DNA from 2 places in the Streptomyces sp. NPDC006872 genome. Region 2 is predicted to be linked to the other one. Evidence: predicted binding sites of a transcription regulator. Region 2 holds the regulator's gene; the other holds the start of a gene.
The links. The regulator HrcA, encoded in region 2, represses chaperone genes, less so after heat shock. The targets are predictions, from matches to a motif close to TTNGCACTCNGNNNNNCNGAGTGCNAA.
Positions count from the first base shown of each region.

Region 1: a site for HrcA is predicted at 3,367-3,393, ahead of groES (co-chaperone GroES). Genes of this name have one in related genera too.

Region 1 covers NZ_JBEYIL010000001.1:320,993-328,249, reverse strand. Annotated here, with positions in the region: gene ABZ725_RS01615 (SDR family oxidoreductase) at 1-295, shown strand, start outside; gene ABZ725_RS01610 (ester cyclase) at 386-1,093, shown strand; gene groL (chaperonin GroEL) at 1,177-2,802, opposite strand; gene groES (co-chaperone GroES) at 2,914-3,222, opposite strand; gene ABZ725_RS01595 (polysaccharide deacetylase family protein) at 3,495-4,301, opposite strand; gene ABZ725_RS01590 (polysaccharide deacetylase family protein) at 4,316-5,353, opposite strand; gene ABZ725_RS01585 (class I SAM-dependent methyltransferase) at 5,467-6,633, shown strand; gene ABZ725_RS01580 (sigma-70 family RNA polymerase sigma factor) at 6,656-7,257, opposite strand, start outside.
Region 2 covers NZ_JBEYIL010000011.1:333,337-340,593, forward strand. Annotated here, with positions in the region: gene ABZ725_RS31370 (nitronate monooxygenase) at 1-686, opposite strand, end outside; gene dnaJ (molecular chaperone DnaJ) at 831-1,967, opposite strand; gene hrcA (heat-inducible transcriptional repressor HrcA) at 1,968-2,984, opposite strand; gene ABZ725_RS31385 (MBL fold metallo-hydrolase) at 3,168-3,890, shown strand; gene ABZ725_RS31390 (DUF3097 domain-containing protein) at 3,925-4,743, shown strand; gene hemW (radical SAM family heme chaperone HemW) at 4,832-6,064, opposite strand; gene ABZ725_RS31400 (Dyp-type peroxidase) at 6,187-7,257, opposite strand, start outside.

The sequences.
Region 1 (7,257 bases), on a different contig from region 2:
GGGCGCCGCGAAGGATCTGGCCGGTACGGGCGTCCGGCTGATGGCGCTGTGCCCGGGGTTCGTGCGCACGGAGTTCCACGAGCGGGCCGGGATGGGCACGGACAACATCCCGGGCTGGATGTGGCTGGACGCGGACAAGCTGGTCGCGGCGGCGCTGCACGACCTCGCGCGCGGGAAGTCGCTGTCGATCCCCGACCCGCGCTACAAGGCGCTGATGGGGCTGGTGAAGGTCACGCCCCGGTCGCTGCTGGGCGGGATCAGCTCGAAGACGGGGCGGAAGTACGGGCCTCAGTGACAGCCCGCGGGCGGTGGTCGGGTGGCGTCGGCGCTCCGGTGGGAAACTGGACGTGAGGGAACCGGACCCAGGGGGGCCGGAGGCGGCGTCATGACATTCGTACAGCTCATCGACTGCAGGACCAGCCGGTTCGACGAGATGGACCGGCTGATGGACACATGGGTCGAACAGACCAAGGGGAAGCGGACGGCGACGCACGCGGTGGTCGGCAAGGACCGCTCCGACGCGTCGCACTTCATCGAGATCGTGGAGTTCCCGTCGTACGAGGAAGCGATGCGGAACTCGAACCTTCCGGAGACGGACAAGGTCTTCCGGGATCTGGTGGCGCTGTGCGACGAGATGCCGACGTTCACGGATCTCGACGTCGTGCGGGACGAGCAGTTGTACGCGGACACGGCACGGCGGTTCTTCGAGACGATCGGCGCCCGGGGTGAGCTGCCGCCGCTCGACGGGCTGGTCGCCGAGGACTATCACGATCATGACCCCGCCAACGAACAGGACACCATGGGGATGGACGCGATGCGGCGGGAGGTCGAGCGGTGGCGGGGCGGCTTCGACTTCGCCTTCTCCCTCGACGACCAGTTCGGCCAGGGCGACCGCGTGTGCAACCGGTGGACCTGGAACGCGACCCACACGGGCGACTTCGTCGGGATCCCGGCGACCGGGCGGAAGGTCACCATGACCGGGACGACCGTCTTCCGGTGCCAGGAGGACGGAAAGATCGTCGAGGGCTGGTGGCAGTACGACCGGCTCGGGCTGATGGGGCAGCTGGGTGTGCTGGACACGCTGGAGCAGTAGCGGAAAAATGGGAAACGCTGAGGCCCGGCGCCCCTTGTCTGCAGGGTGCCGGGCCTCAGTGCTGGTACGTCCAGCGAACTGCGTCAGTGCGAGTGACCGTGGCTGTGACCGCCGGCGGCCGGCTCTTCCTCTTCCTTCTTCTCGACGACCAGGGTCTCGGTCGTCAGCAGGAGGGAGGCGATGGAGGCGGCGTTCTCCAGGGCGGAGCGGGTGACCTTGACCGGGTCGATGACGCCGGCCTTGACCAGGTCGCCGTACTCGCCGGTGGCGGCGTTGAAGCCCTGGCCCTTGTCGAGCTCGGCGACCTTGGAGGTGATGACGTAACCCTCCAGGCCGGCGTTCTCGGCGATCCAGCGCAGCGGCTCGACGGCGGCCTTGCGGACCACGGCGACACCGGTGGCCTCGTCGCCGGTCTTGCCGAGGTTGCCCTCGAGGACCTTCACGGCGTGGACGAGCGCGGAGCCGCCACCGGAGACGATGCCCTCCTCGACCGCGGCGCGGGTCGCGGAGATGGCGTCCTCGAGACGGTGCTTCTTCTCCTTCAGCTCCACCTCGGTGGCGGCGCCGACCTTGATCACGCACACGCCGCCGGCCAGCTTCGCGAGGCGCTCCTGGAGCTTCTCGCGGTCCCAGTCGGAGTCGGTGTTCTCGATCTCGGCCTTGATCTGCGCGACGCGGCCCGTGACCTCGGAGGAGTCGCCGGCGCCGTCGACGACCGTGGTGTCGTCCTTGGTGACGGTGACGCGGCGGGCGGAGCCGAGCACGTCGACGCCGACCTGGTCGAGCTTGAGGCCGACCTCTTCGGAGATGACGGTGGCGCCGGTGAGGACCGCCAGGTCCTGGAGCATCGCCTTGCGACGGTCACCGAAGCCGGGGGCCTTGACGGCGACCGCGTTGAAGGTGCCGCGGATCTTGTTCACGACCAGGGTCGACAGGGCCTCGCCCTCGAGGTCCTCGGCGATGATCAGCAGCGGACGCGAGGAGTTGGTCTGGATGACCTTCTCCAGCAGCGGCAGCAGGTCGGAGATCGAGGAGATCTTGCCCTGGTTGATGAGGATGTAGGGGTCCTCGAGGACGGCCTCCATGCGCTCCTGGTCCGTCACGAAGTACGGCGACAGGTAGCCCTTGTCGAAGGCCATGCCCTCGGTGAAGTCCAGCTCCAGACCGAAGGTGTTGGACTCCTCGACGGTGATGACACCGTCCTTGCCGACCTTGTCCATCGCCTCGGCGATGAGCTCGCCGACCTGCTGGTCCTGGGCGGACAGCGCGGCGACCGCGGCGATGTCGGACTTCTCCTCGATCGGGCGGGCCGAGGCGAGCAGCTCGTCGGAGACGGCCTTGACCGCCGCGTCGATGCCCTTCTTCAGGGAGGCCGGGGAGGCGCCGGCGGCGACGTTCTTCAGGCCCTCGCGGACCAGCGCCTGGGCGAGCACGGTGGCGGTGGTGGTGCCGTCGCCCGCGATGTCGTTGGTCTTGGTCGCCACCTCCTTCACCAGCTGGGCGCCGAGGTTCTCGTACGGGTCGTCGAGCTCGACCTCGCGGGCGATCGTGACACCGTCGTTGGTGATGGTGGGAGCGCCGAACTTCTTGTCGATGACGACGTTGCGGCCCTTGGGGCCGATCGTCACCTTGACCGTGTCGGCAAGCTTGTTGACGCCGCGCTCGAGGGCGCGACGGGCGTCCTCGTCGAACTTCAGGATCTTCGCCATGGGAGCGGTTCAGCCCTCTCGGAAAACGTGGGTGAAACGAACTGCGCCCCCAGCACCCGGCATCACAAGTCGCGGGGGCCAGGGGCGCAGTTCACTGCAAAACTGGGTGAATTACTTCTCGATGATCGCGAGCACGTCGCGAGCCGAGAGGACGAGGTACTCCTCGCCGTTGTACTTCACCTCGGTGCCGCCGTACTTGCTGTACAGGACGACGTCGCCGACCTTGACGTCGAGCGGCAGGCGCTCGCCGTTCTCGAAGCGACCCGGACCAACGGCGAGGACGGCGCCCTCCTGGGGCTTCTCCTTCGCGGTGTCCGGGATGACCAGGCCAGAGGCGGTGGTCTGCTCGGCGTCGAGCGGCTGGACCACAATGCGGTCCTCGAGCGGCTTGATGGCAACCTTGGAGCTGGTGGTCGTCACGATCCGACCTCCCCCTTCGGAGATCTCACGGGGCTAACTGTCTGAGGTGGCGACCAGGTGGATCCGTCGTCGCGGGTGCCGGACCTGCCCGTCGCTATTGGCACTCTCCAGGGGGGAGTGCCAGAAGCGAGACTATGACCGCGGTTAGCACTCGGTCAAGCGGAGTGCCAATGCCTGCGGCGCGTCGGCAGGAAATCGGCCCTGAAGGGGCCTCGTCCTCAAACGCCGGACGGGCTGAAGAACAGGCACCTACCCTGCGCCGCGATGAGCCCTCAGACGTAGTCCTCCAGCCTGGCCACCGTCAGGCCCTGCTCCTGTACCCGGCGCAGGAGTCGGGTCGTGCGTTCCCTCAGGCCCGGGCCCGGGGACTCGTCCGGGGCCACGGCGATGACGTCGCCGGGGTGGAGGTGGTGGGGGCCGTGGGTGTAGGTGAGGTCGGTGGGGCCCATCGAGACGCGCCACAGGACGATCGCCGTGATGCCGCAGTCGGCGGCGGCGCGTCGGGTGGTGGTGTCGTAGGCGCCGTACGGCGGGCGGAAGAGGCGGGGGCGCAGACCGAAGCGGGAGCGGAGTTTGTCCTGCTGGCCGCAGATCTCGGCGCGCTGGCCGGCGTAGGGCAGACCGCGCAGGGCCGGGTGGTCCAGGGTGTGGTTCTGGATGTTCGCGCCGACCGACTGCAGCCGGGCGAAGTGGGCGTAGCCCGGGCCCACCACGCTGTCCGTGAGGAACATGCTCACGGGGAGGCGCAGTTCGCGGACCATGTCGATGAAGCGGGGGTCGCGTTCCGCGCCGTCGTCGTAGGTGAGGAAGACGACCTTGTCGGCGGTCGGAATGCGGTCGACGACCGGCGGGAGGGCCGTGCCCGGGCTGCCCGCCAGCGAACGGGACGGGTTCTTCGGGGCCGGGGCCAGGGGGGCCGTCAGGCCCCAGCGGCGGTAGGGGGCGGGCTCGGCCGGGCCGGTCGGGTGCACCCGGGCGGCGGCCTTCTTGCCCAGCCGTTCGATGGGGTCGACGGACTGGGCACAGCCGGACAGAGCCGCCAGGGTGGTCGTCGTCAGGATCAGCAGTACGGCCGTCAGGCCCCGCCGCGTCCTCACAGGTAGTCCTCCAGCCGGGCCACCGCGTACCCCTTGTCCGTGACCTTGTTCAGGAAGCGGCGGACCATGTCGGGCATCGTGCCCTTCCAGTCCTCGCGGCCGCGGAAATGACTCAGGACGATGTCGCCGGGGTGGAGGTCCTGGTCCCACTCGCGGTACTCCCAGTGGTCGACGAAGACCTCCTCCGCCCAGAGCGGGGCGTAGCGCACTCCGCAGGTCTTCGCGGCGCGCAGGCTGTCCCGGTCGTAGTTGCCGAACGGCGGCCGGAAGAGGGCGGGGCGCTTGCCGTAGCGCTTCTCGATCACGTCCTGCATGCCGCAGATCTCGCGCTTCTGGCGGGCGTAGGAGAGGGCGGGCAGGTAGGGGTGGCGGAGGGTGTGGTTGTTCAGGCCCACGCCCAGGTCCTGCATCTTCTTGAAGTAGCCGTAGTCGTCCTTGACCAGGTAGTCGCTGAGGAAGGCGGTGTACGGGATCTTCAGCTCGCTCATCATGCGCAGGAACGCGGGGTCCTTCTCGGCGCCGTCGTCGATGGTGAGGAAGACGACCTTGTCCTTGGTCGGGATCCTGGTGAAGACCGGCGGGAGACCGAGTTCCTCGTGGTCGGTGACCTCGAAGCCCTTGCGGGTCGTGATCTCCGGCTTGTGCGCGGGCGGCGCGGGGGGCGTCAGCGGGACCTTCTTCAGGCCCCAGCGCCGCGCCGCGGCGACCCGGGCCTGCTGGGCGGCGCGGAGCCGGGCGGCGTACGCGTGCAGGGCGCGGGCCGGCGGCGTGGCGGGCGCCGTCTGCTCGGGCGGCTGACCCGGCGCGGGGCTGGCCCCCTTGCCCACTCCGCCGCCGACCCCTCCCCCGGCTCCCGCGCAGCCCGTCGCGATCGAGGCCAGGGTGAGCAGGCCGACGACACTCCGGAGACTGAGGTTCCTGAGACCAGAACTCCTGAGACCAGAACTCCTGAGACCGGCGCTGCGGATGCCCGTCCGAGCGCGGGGTCTCCGAGAACATCCGCACTTGTCATCATCTTGTACGACAGATCCCATGGCGCCGGATCCTCGCAGCCATCGCCCCGGAACCCCGCCCGACACCGCCGCCCGAGCGCCCACCGTCCACCGACTGGCCCACAGGGGCGGCCGGGGTGGCCGACAATGGCCTGGTGAACGACCTCGCCCCCCTCCTCACCCCCGAGGGCCGTGCCCTCCTCGACCTGGTGCGCGGCACCGCCCCGGCCGACGAGCTCGGCGTCGCCACCCGGTTGCGGCGCGAGCATCCCGCCGAACTGGTGTCCGCGGCGCTCGGTCAGGCGCGGCTGCGGCAGCGGGCGGCGGTGAAGTTCGGGGCCGAGGACGCGGAGCGGATGTACTTCACGCCCAACGGGGTGGAGCAGTCGACGCGGGCGAGCGTCGCCGGTTATCGGGCCGGGCGGATGAAGGCGCTCGGGGTGACCTCCGTCGCCGACCTGTGCTGTGGGATCGGCGGTGACGCGATCGCGCTCGCGCGGGCGGGGATCCGGGTCCTGGCTGTGGACCGGGACCCGTTGACGGCGGCCGCGGCGCGCGCGAACGCCGACGTGCTGGGGCTGAGCGAGCTGATCGAGGTGCGGGAGGCGGACGTCACCGGGGTGGACACCGCCGGCTACGACGCCGTCTTCGTCGATCCGGCGCGCAGGGGCGGACGCGGGCGCGTCTTCGATCCGGAGGCGTACTCGCCGCCCCTGTCGTGGGCGATCCGCGCCGCCCTCGCCGCCCCGCGCGCCGCGCTGAAGATCGCGCCCGGTGTGCCGCACGAGGCGATCCCCGCCGAGGCCGAGGCCGAGTGGATCTCGGACGGCGGGGACGTGAAGGAGGCGGTGCTGTGGTTCGGGACCGAGCCGGGGGCGGTGCGGGCCACCCTGCTCCCGGGGCCGCGGACCCTCCTCGGCGCCGGACTGCCCGACCCGGCCGTCCGCCCGGTCGGGCGGTATCTGTACGAGCCCGACGGCGCCGTCATCCGGGCCCATCTGGTCGCCGACGTGGCCCGGGAGCTGGACGGCGGGCTGATCGACGAGACCATCGCCTACGTCACCGCCGACGCCCTGCACCCCACCCCGTACGCCTCCGCCTACGAGATCACCGATCAACTCCCGTTCAACGTCAAGAAGTTGAAGGCGCTGCTACGGGAGCGGGAGGTGGGGATCCTGACCGTGAAGAAGCGGGGGTCGGCGGTGGAACCGGAGGAGCTGCGCAGGAAGGCGCTGCCCAAGGCGCACGGGCGGAACTCGGCGACCGTGTTCATGACCCGGGTCGCGGGAGCGCCGACGATGTTGATCGGGCAGCCGGTCTAGGGCCTGATCCGCCGGACAGGCCCTAGACCGCCTCTTCGGCCCGGTGCAGCAGGAGTCGGCGTTCCCGTTCGTTGTGGGCCAGCGAGGCCGCTCGGGTGAACTCCGCCTTCGCCTCCGTCGTCCGGCCGAGGCGCAGCAGCAGGTCGCCGCGGACGCTCGGCAGCAAGTGGTAGTCGCGCAGGGCGGGTTCGCCGGCGAGGGCGTCGACGACGGCGAGGGCCGGGGCCGGACCCTCCGTCATCGAGATCGCCACCGCGCGGTTCAACTCCACGACAGGGGACGGGGCTCGGGCGGCGAGGAGTCCGTACAGGGTCGCGATCGTCGGCCAGTCGGTCTCCTCGTAGGTGTACGCGTGCGCGTGGCAGGCGGCGATGGCCGCCTGGAGGGCGTACGGGCCGGGGGCGCCGGTGGCCACCGCGTCCGCGCGGCCGAGGGCGGTGATGCCGCGGGCGATGAGCAGACGGTTCCAGCGGCGGCGGTTCTGGTCCTTGAGGAGGACGGGTTCGCCGTCCGGGCCGGTGCGGGCGGCCGAGCGGGACGCCTGGAACTCCAGCAGGGAGGCCAGGGCGTGCACTTCGGGTTCCTTCGGCATCAGCCCGGCCAGGAGGCGCGCCAGGCGCAGGG
Region 2 (7,257 bases):
GCCGCGAGGACCGCGGCGATCTGGCTGCCGCGCATGAGGCCGCCCGCAGCGACGATCGGCAGGCCGACGGACGCACGGACCTGGGCGAGCAGCGAGAGCAGGCCGATGCCGGCGCGGTCGTTCTCCGGGGTGTCCCGGTGGGTGCCCTGGTGGCCGCCGGCCTCCACGCCCTGCACGATCACCGCGTCGGCGCCGGCCCGCTCCACCGCGAGTGCCTCGTCGACGGTGGTCGCCGTGACCAGGGTGAACGTTCCCGCGCTGCGCAGGGAGTCCAGTGCCTCGCGGCTCGGGACGCCGAAGTGGAACGACACGACCGGCACCGGGTTGTCGAGCAGCACGGCGAGCTTGGCGTCGTAGCCGTCGTCGCGGCCGCTGTCGGGGTCGCCGAGCTCGGTCTCGTACCAGGCGGCCTCACCGGCCAGCTGATGGGCGTAGACCTCGACGGCGCCCGTCTCCGCATACTCGGGCTGGGGCATGAAGAGGTTCACGCCGAAGGGGCGGCCGGTGAGGCTCCGCAGCTGCTTGATCTCCTGGTACATGCCGTCGGCCGTCTTGTACCCGGCGGCGAGGAACCCGAGCCCGCCCGCCTCGGCCACGGCCGCGACGAGCTGCGGGACGGAGACACCGCCCGCCATCGGGGCCTGCACGATCGGATGAGGGAAGAGATCGGTCAGTGCGGAGGACATGACGGCATGTTGTCACGTCCTCCGAACAAGTCCGAATCCGGCCGTCCATCGGCATAGGCCACCGGCACGCGTGCCGGTGGCCGGTACCTTCCGGTCGCCCTTGGGGCTGACCTTTCGGTGCCTTTCGGTTGCCTTTCGGTGGGCTCAGCGCCCGTTGAAGGCGTCCTTCAGCCGCGAGAACAGGCCCTGCTGACCGGGCTGGAACTGACCCGTGGGCCGCTCCTCGCCGCGCAGCTTGGCGAACTCGCGCAGCAGCCGCTCCTGCTCGGGGTCGAGCTTGGTCGGCGTCTGCACCTCGACGTGCACGATGAGGTCGCCGCGTCCGCCGCCCCGCAGATGTGTGACGCCCCGGCCGTGCAGCGGGATCGACTGGCCGGACTGGGTGCCGGGCCGGATGTCGACCTCCTCCAGGCCGTCCAGCGTCTCCAGCGGCACCTTCGTGCCGAGCGAGGCCGCCGTCATCGGGAGGGTGACCGTGCAGTGCAGGTCGTCGCCGCGGCGCTGGAACATCGCGTGCGGCAGCTCGTGGATCTCCACGTACAGATCGCCGGCGGGACCGCCGCCGGGGCCGACCTCGCCCTCGCCCGCCAGCTGGATCCGGGTGCCGTTGTCGACACCGGCCGGGATCTTCACCGTGAGCGTGCGGCGGGAGCGGACGCGGCCGTCACCGGCGCACTCCGGGCAGGGCGTGGGAACCACGGTTCCGAAGCCCTGGCACTGCGGACACGGCCGCGAGGTCATGACCTGGCCCAGGAAGGACCGCGTCACCTGCGACACCTCACCGCGGCCGCGGCACATGTCACACGTCTGGGCGGTCGTGCCCGGAGCCGCGCCCTCACCGCTGCAGGTGGCACAGACGATCGCCGTGTCGACCTGGATGTCCTTCGTCGTGCCGAAGGCGGCCTCCTCGAGGTCGACCTCCAGCCGGATCATCGCGTCCTGGCCGCGCCGGGTGCGCGAGCGCGGCCCGCGCTGCGACGCCGTCCCGAAGAACGCGTCCATGATGTCCGAGAAGTTGCCGAAGCCACCGGCCCCGAAGCCGCCCGCGGCTCCGCCGCCCGCCTGGGACAGCGGGTCGCCGCCCAGGTCGTAGACCTGCTTCTTCTGCGGGTCCGACAACACCTCGTAAGCGGCGTTGATCTCCTTGAACCGCTCCTGGGTCTTCGGATCCGGGTTGACGTCCGGGTGCAGCTCGCGAGCGAGCCGCCGGAAGGCCTTCTTGATCTCTTCCTGCGACGCATCGCGGCGCACGCCGAGAACGGCGTAGTAGTCCGTGGCCACTCAGGACTCCGCCAGGATCTGTCCGACGTACCGTGCCACCGCTCGTACCGCTCCCATCGTTCCCGGGTAATCCATGCGGGTCGGTCCGACCACGCCGAGCTTGGCGACTGCCTCGCCGCCCGAACCGTAGCCGACCGACACCACCGAAGTGGAGTTGAGTCCCTCATAGGCGTTCTCGTGACCGATGCGTACGGTCATGCCCGAATCTCCCGCCTCGCCAAGGAGCTTGAGGAGCACGACCTGCTCCTCCAAGGCTTCCAGGACGGGCCGGATAGTGAGGGGAAAGTCATGTCCGAAGCGGGTGAGATTGGCGGTGCCGCCGATCATCAGCCGCTCCTCGTTCTCCTCGACGAGCGTCTCCAGCAGGGTGGAGAGCACCGTCGTGACCGTGCCGCGGTCCTCCGCCTCGAAGGCTTCCGGCAGGTCCTCGACCAGCTGCGGCACGTCCGCGAAGCGGCGGCCCGCGACCCGGCTGTTGAGCCGCGCGCGTAGATCCGCCAGAGACGTCTCCCCGAAGGGCGCCGAGCAGTCCACGAGCCGCTGCTCGACCCGCCCGGTGTCCGTGATCAGCACGAGCATCAGGCGTGCGGGCGCGAGCGAGAGAAGCTCCACGTGCCGCACGGTCGAGCGGGTCAGCGACGGGTACTGCACGACGGCGACCTGCCGGGTGAGCTGCGCGAGCAGCCGAACGGTCCGGGCCACCACATCGTCGAGGTCGACGGCTCCGTCGAGGAAGTTCTGGATGGCCCGGCGCTCCGGACCGGTCATCGGCTTGACGCCGGCCAGCTTGTCGACGAACAGCCGGTAGCCCTTGTCCGTGGGGATCCGCCCGGCACTGGTGTGCGGCTGGGCGATGAACCCCTCGTCCTCCAGGGCGGCCATGTCGTTGCGGACCGTCGCCGGGGAGACGCCGAGGTTGTGCCGCTCGGTGAGCGCCTTGGAACCGACCGGCTCCTCGGTGCCGACGTAGTCCTGGACGATGGCGCGCAGCACCTGGAGCCTGCGTTCACTCAGCAACCGCGCACACCTCCAGAAGTCGTCCCCAGTCCCCTGGGCGCCTGCCCTGACACCGTCCCTGGCACTCTTCGCTTCCGAGTGCCAGCGTTCCCCGGCCCAGTGTACGGCTGTGGGGTACACCGGGGGCAAGGTCGGCCGACGGCAGGTGGTCGGGCGGGGGCGATATGGGGCTAGCGTCGCGGTATGACGGTGACTTGGGAAGAGCTCGGGTGGGAGCGGGTCGCGCCAGGGGTCGGACGATGCCGGCTGCCGGGCTGGGACTGCACCGTCGGGCTGGTCGTCGGGGCGGGCGCGGTGCTGATGGTCGACGCGGGGTCGAGCCTCGTGGAGGGAGCCCGGCTGCGGGCGCAGGCCGAGGAGCTCACCGGCGGGCGTGTGACCCATCTCGCGCTCACCCATCCCCACTTCGACCATGTCCTCGGCGCGGCCGCGTTCCTGGGCGCGGAGGTCTTCGGGGCGGTGGGCGTGGACACGGTGTCGGCCGAGGAGCTGCGGGCGGACGCGGTGCGCAACGGCCTGGACGAGACGGCGGCGACGGAGGCCGTGGACACGCTCGTCCGGCCCCGCCATCTGGTCTGCGGCGAGTGGACCCTCGACCTGGGCGAGGGCCGCCGGGTCCTGCTGGCGAACGTGGGCCCGGGCCACACGGCCCACGATCTGGCGATCCTGGTCCCCGCCGCCCCCGGCTCGCCGGAGGTCGTCTTCTGCGGCGATCTGGTCGAGGAGTCCGGCGAACCGCAGGCGGGCCCGGACGCCGTCCCCTCCCACTGGCCCGCCGCCCTCGACCGGCTCCTGAACCTCGGCGGCGAGGACGCGCTGTACGTGCCGGGGCACGGAGCGGTGGTGGACGCGGCGTTCGTGCGGGCGCAGCGGGACGCGCTGGCGGCACGATTCGGCGTGTCGTAGTCATCCGGTCACGGCTTCTCCTATCGTCATCCGAATGCGCCAGTACTCCGCCGATCTGACCCCGCCGTGGAAGAAGCCCCAGCCCGTCCCCGAGGTCGCGGCGGAGCCCGGCCTGGTGGTGGAGGAGCCGGGCACCGGCTTCTGCGGCGCGGTGATCCGCTGCGAGGCGGGCACGGTGACCCTGGAGGACCGCTTCGGCAAGCACCGCGTGTTCCCGTTGGAGCCCCGCGGCTTCCTGCTGGAGGGCCGAGTCGTCACGCTCGTACGCCCGTCAGCCGGTCCCGTACGCCCCACCCGCACCGCCTCCGGTTCGGTCGCCGTCCCCGGCGCACGCGCGCGTGTGGCCCGCGCCGGCCGCATCTACGTCGAGGGCCGGCACGACGCCGAGCTGGTCGAGAAGGTCTGGGGCGACGACCTGCGTGTGGAGGGCGTGGTCGTGGAGTACCTGGAGGGCGTGGACGACCTCCCGAAGATCGTCGCCGACTTCGCACCGGGCCCGGACGCGAAGCTGGGCATCCTGGTGGACCACCTCGTCCCCGGCACGAAGGAATGGCGCATCGCCCGGTCGGTCACCAGTGAGCACGCCCTGGTCGTGGGCCACCCGTACATCGACGTCTGGGAGGCGGTGAAGCCGTCGTCCGTCGGCATCGAGTCCTGGCCCCGCGTCCCCCACGGCCAGGACTGGAAGACGGGCGTCTGCCGCGCGCTGGGCTGGCCGCCGGAGAACACGGGGGCGGTGTGGCAGGCGATCCTGGCCCGGGTGAACTCGTACAGGGACCTGGAGCCGGAGCTGCTGGGCAGGGTCGAGGAACTGATCGACTTCGTGACGATTCCCAGCCCGTCCGGCGTTTGAGGACGAGGCCGTCCAGGCCGAAAGCGGGGGTCTGGGGGCGGCAGCCCCCAGGGACGGGACGGGAAGGGGCGGCGGGGGCGAAAAACCCTCAGTCCACCAGGTCCCGCACCACCGCGTCCGCCAGCAACCGCCCGCGCAGGGTGAGCACGGCCCGCCCCTCTTCGTACGGCCCGGACTCCAGCAGACCGTCCGCCAGCGCACGCCCGGCCGCCGCGACTCCCTCCTGCCGCAGCAGCGACAGCGGCACCCCCTCCCGGAGCCGCAGCTCCAGCAGGATCCGCTCGACCCGCCGGTCCTCGTCGGACAGGAGCTCACGCCCCGCGCCCGGCGAGCGCCCAGCGGCCAGCGCCGCCGCATACGCCCCCGGATGCTTGACGTTCCACCAGCGCACCCCGCCGACATGGGAGTGGGCGCCCGGCCCCGCGCCCCACCAGTCGGCGCCGCGCCAGTACAGCTCGTTGTGCAGGCAGCGCCCGGCGGCGGAGGTCGCCCAGTTGGACACCTCGTACCAGTCGAAGCCCGCGGCGGACATCACCTCGTCCGCGATCAGATACCGGTCGGCGTGGACGTCGTCGTCGGTCATCGGAACCTCGCCGCGCCGGATCCGGCGGGCAAGCTGCGTGCCCTCCTCGACGATCAGCGCGTAGGCCGAGACATGGTCCGGGCCCGCGCCCAGAGCCGCGTCCAGCGAGGCCCGCCAGTCGTCGTCCGACTCGCCCGGGGTGCCGTAGATCAGGTCCAGGTTGACGTGCTCGAACCCGGCCGCGCGGGCCTCCGCCACGCACGCTTCGGGGCGGCCCGGCGTGTGGGTCCGGTCCAGCACGCGCAGCACATGCTGCTTCGCGCTCTGCATGCCGAAGGAGATCCGGTTGAAGCCGCCCCGGCGAAGGGTGGCCAGATAGGCGGGGTCGACGGACTCCGGGTTGGCCTCCGTCGTCACCTCCGCGTCCGCCGCGAGCCCGAACTCGTCGCGGATCGCGCCCAGCATCCGTACGAGATCGGACGCGGGCAGCAGGGTCGGCGTGCCGCCGCCGACGAAGACCGTGCGGACCTCGCGCGGGTCGTCGCCGAGGACCTTGCGGGCCAGGCGGACCTCGTCGATCAACGTGTCGGCGTAGTTCTCGCGGGAGGCGAGGACACCGCCCGTGCCGCGCAGCTCGGTGGCGGTGTACGTGTTGAAGTCGCAGTAGCCGCAGCGGGTCGCGCAGTACGGGACGTGCAGATAGAACCCGAGGGGGCGGTCGGCGGCGCCGGCGAGCGCGTGCGTGGGCAGTGCACCGTCGGTGGGGACGGGCTCACCGTCGGGGAGTGCGGAAGGCATGGGGTCCATTGTCCCGCACGTCCGCACCGCCCCGGTTCCGCCGGCTCGGCCCGGCAGTCCGGCAGCCCAGCAGTCCGGCAGTCCGGCAGTCCGGCAGTCCGGCAGTCCGGCAGTCCGGCAGCTCAGCCGAGCAGCTCCGCCCCCAGCGGCCGTCCCGGACGCGCCCCCGGCAGGACGTACGCCACCGCCGAGCCCCGGGCCTCGCTGAACCTGCTCAGCTCGTCCCGCGCGGCCATCCGCCGCTGCACCCGGGTGAACAGCGCCGGGTCCCGCATGAAGGCGAGGAACAGCAGGCCCTGGTCGGTGGGGCCGTCGGCGTAGGAGTAGCCGCGGCGCAGCATCCGGGCGCCGGCGTCGAGGGTGGGGCTGGCGGCGCGGACATGGGAGTGCGGCGGGGTGACGTACCGGCCGCCGCCGCCCTGCGCGGTCCTGGCGTGGATGTCGACGTCGGCGTGCTCGGGGCCGCCGTCCAGCGGGCCGCCGGTCTCACGGCGACGGCCGATGATCTCTTCCTGGCGGTGCACGGGGAGCCGCGCGAAGTCCTCGACGCTCAGGTGGACGCGCCGGACGACGAGGTAGGTGGCGTCGCCCGTCCAGACCCAGCGTTCGCACTCCTCGGCGGTCGGGTTGGCGCTGCCGTTCTTGAAGCCGAGCAGGTCTCGAGGGGTGCCGCCGCCGTCGGGGGACGGCGGCAGGAAGCCGGCCTGCCGCCAGCGCGGGCGCAGGGTGTCCCCGGCCAGCCGGGTCAGGGTCGCGGCGGCCGCCTCGGTGGCGTCGGCGCTGTCGGCGCACAGCTGTACGAGCACGTCGCCGCCGCAGCGCGCAGGGTCGAGACGCTCGCCGGGGAAGGGCGGCAGCTCGCGCAGGGCGGCGGGGACGGGGACGCCGAGGCGGCCGGGCAGGCGGGGGCCGATGCCGACGGTGGCGGTGAAACGGGCCGCACCGGATCCGTTCGACCCATCCGACCCATCCGACCAGTCCGGCCCGTCTGGCTCACCCGACCCACCCGACTCGTCCGGCTCGTTCGCCTCATCCGCCTCATCCGCCTCGTCCGACTCGTCCGGCTCGTTCGCCTCGGGCACCTCGGGCACCTCGGGCACCACCAGTGAATCCGGCTCCGCGAGGGCGTGGGTCCACGCGGCGAGCACCGCCTTGAGCGCACGTGCGCCCGCCGCGCCGCGCAGTTCGGGATC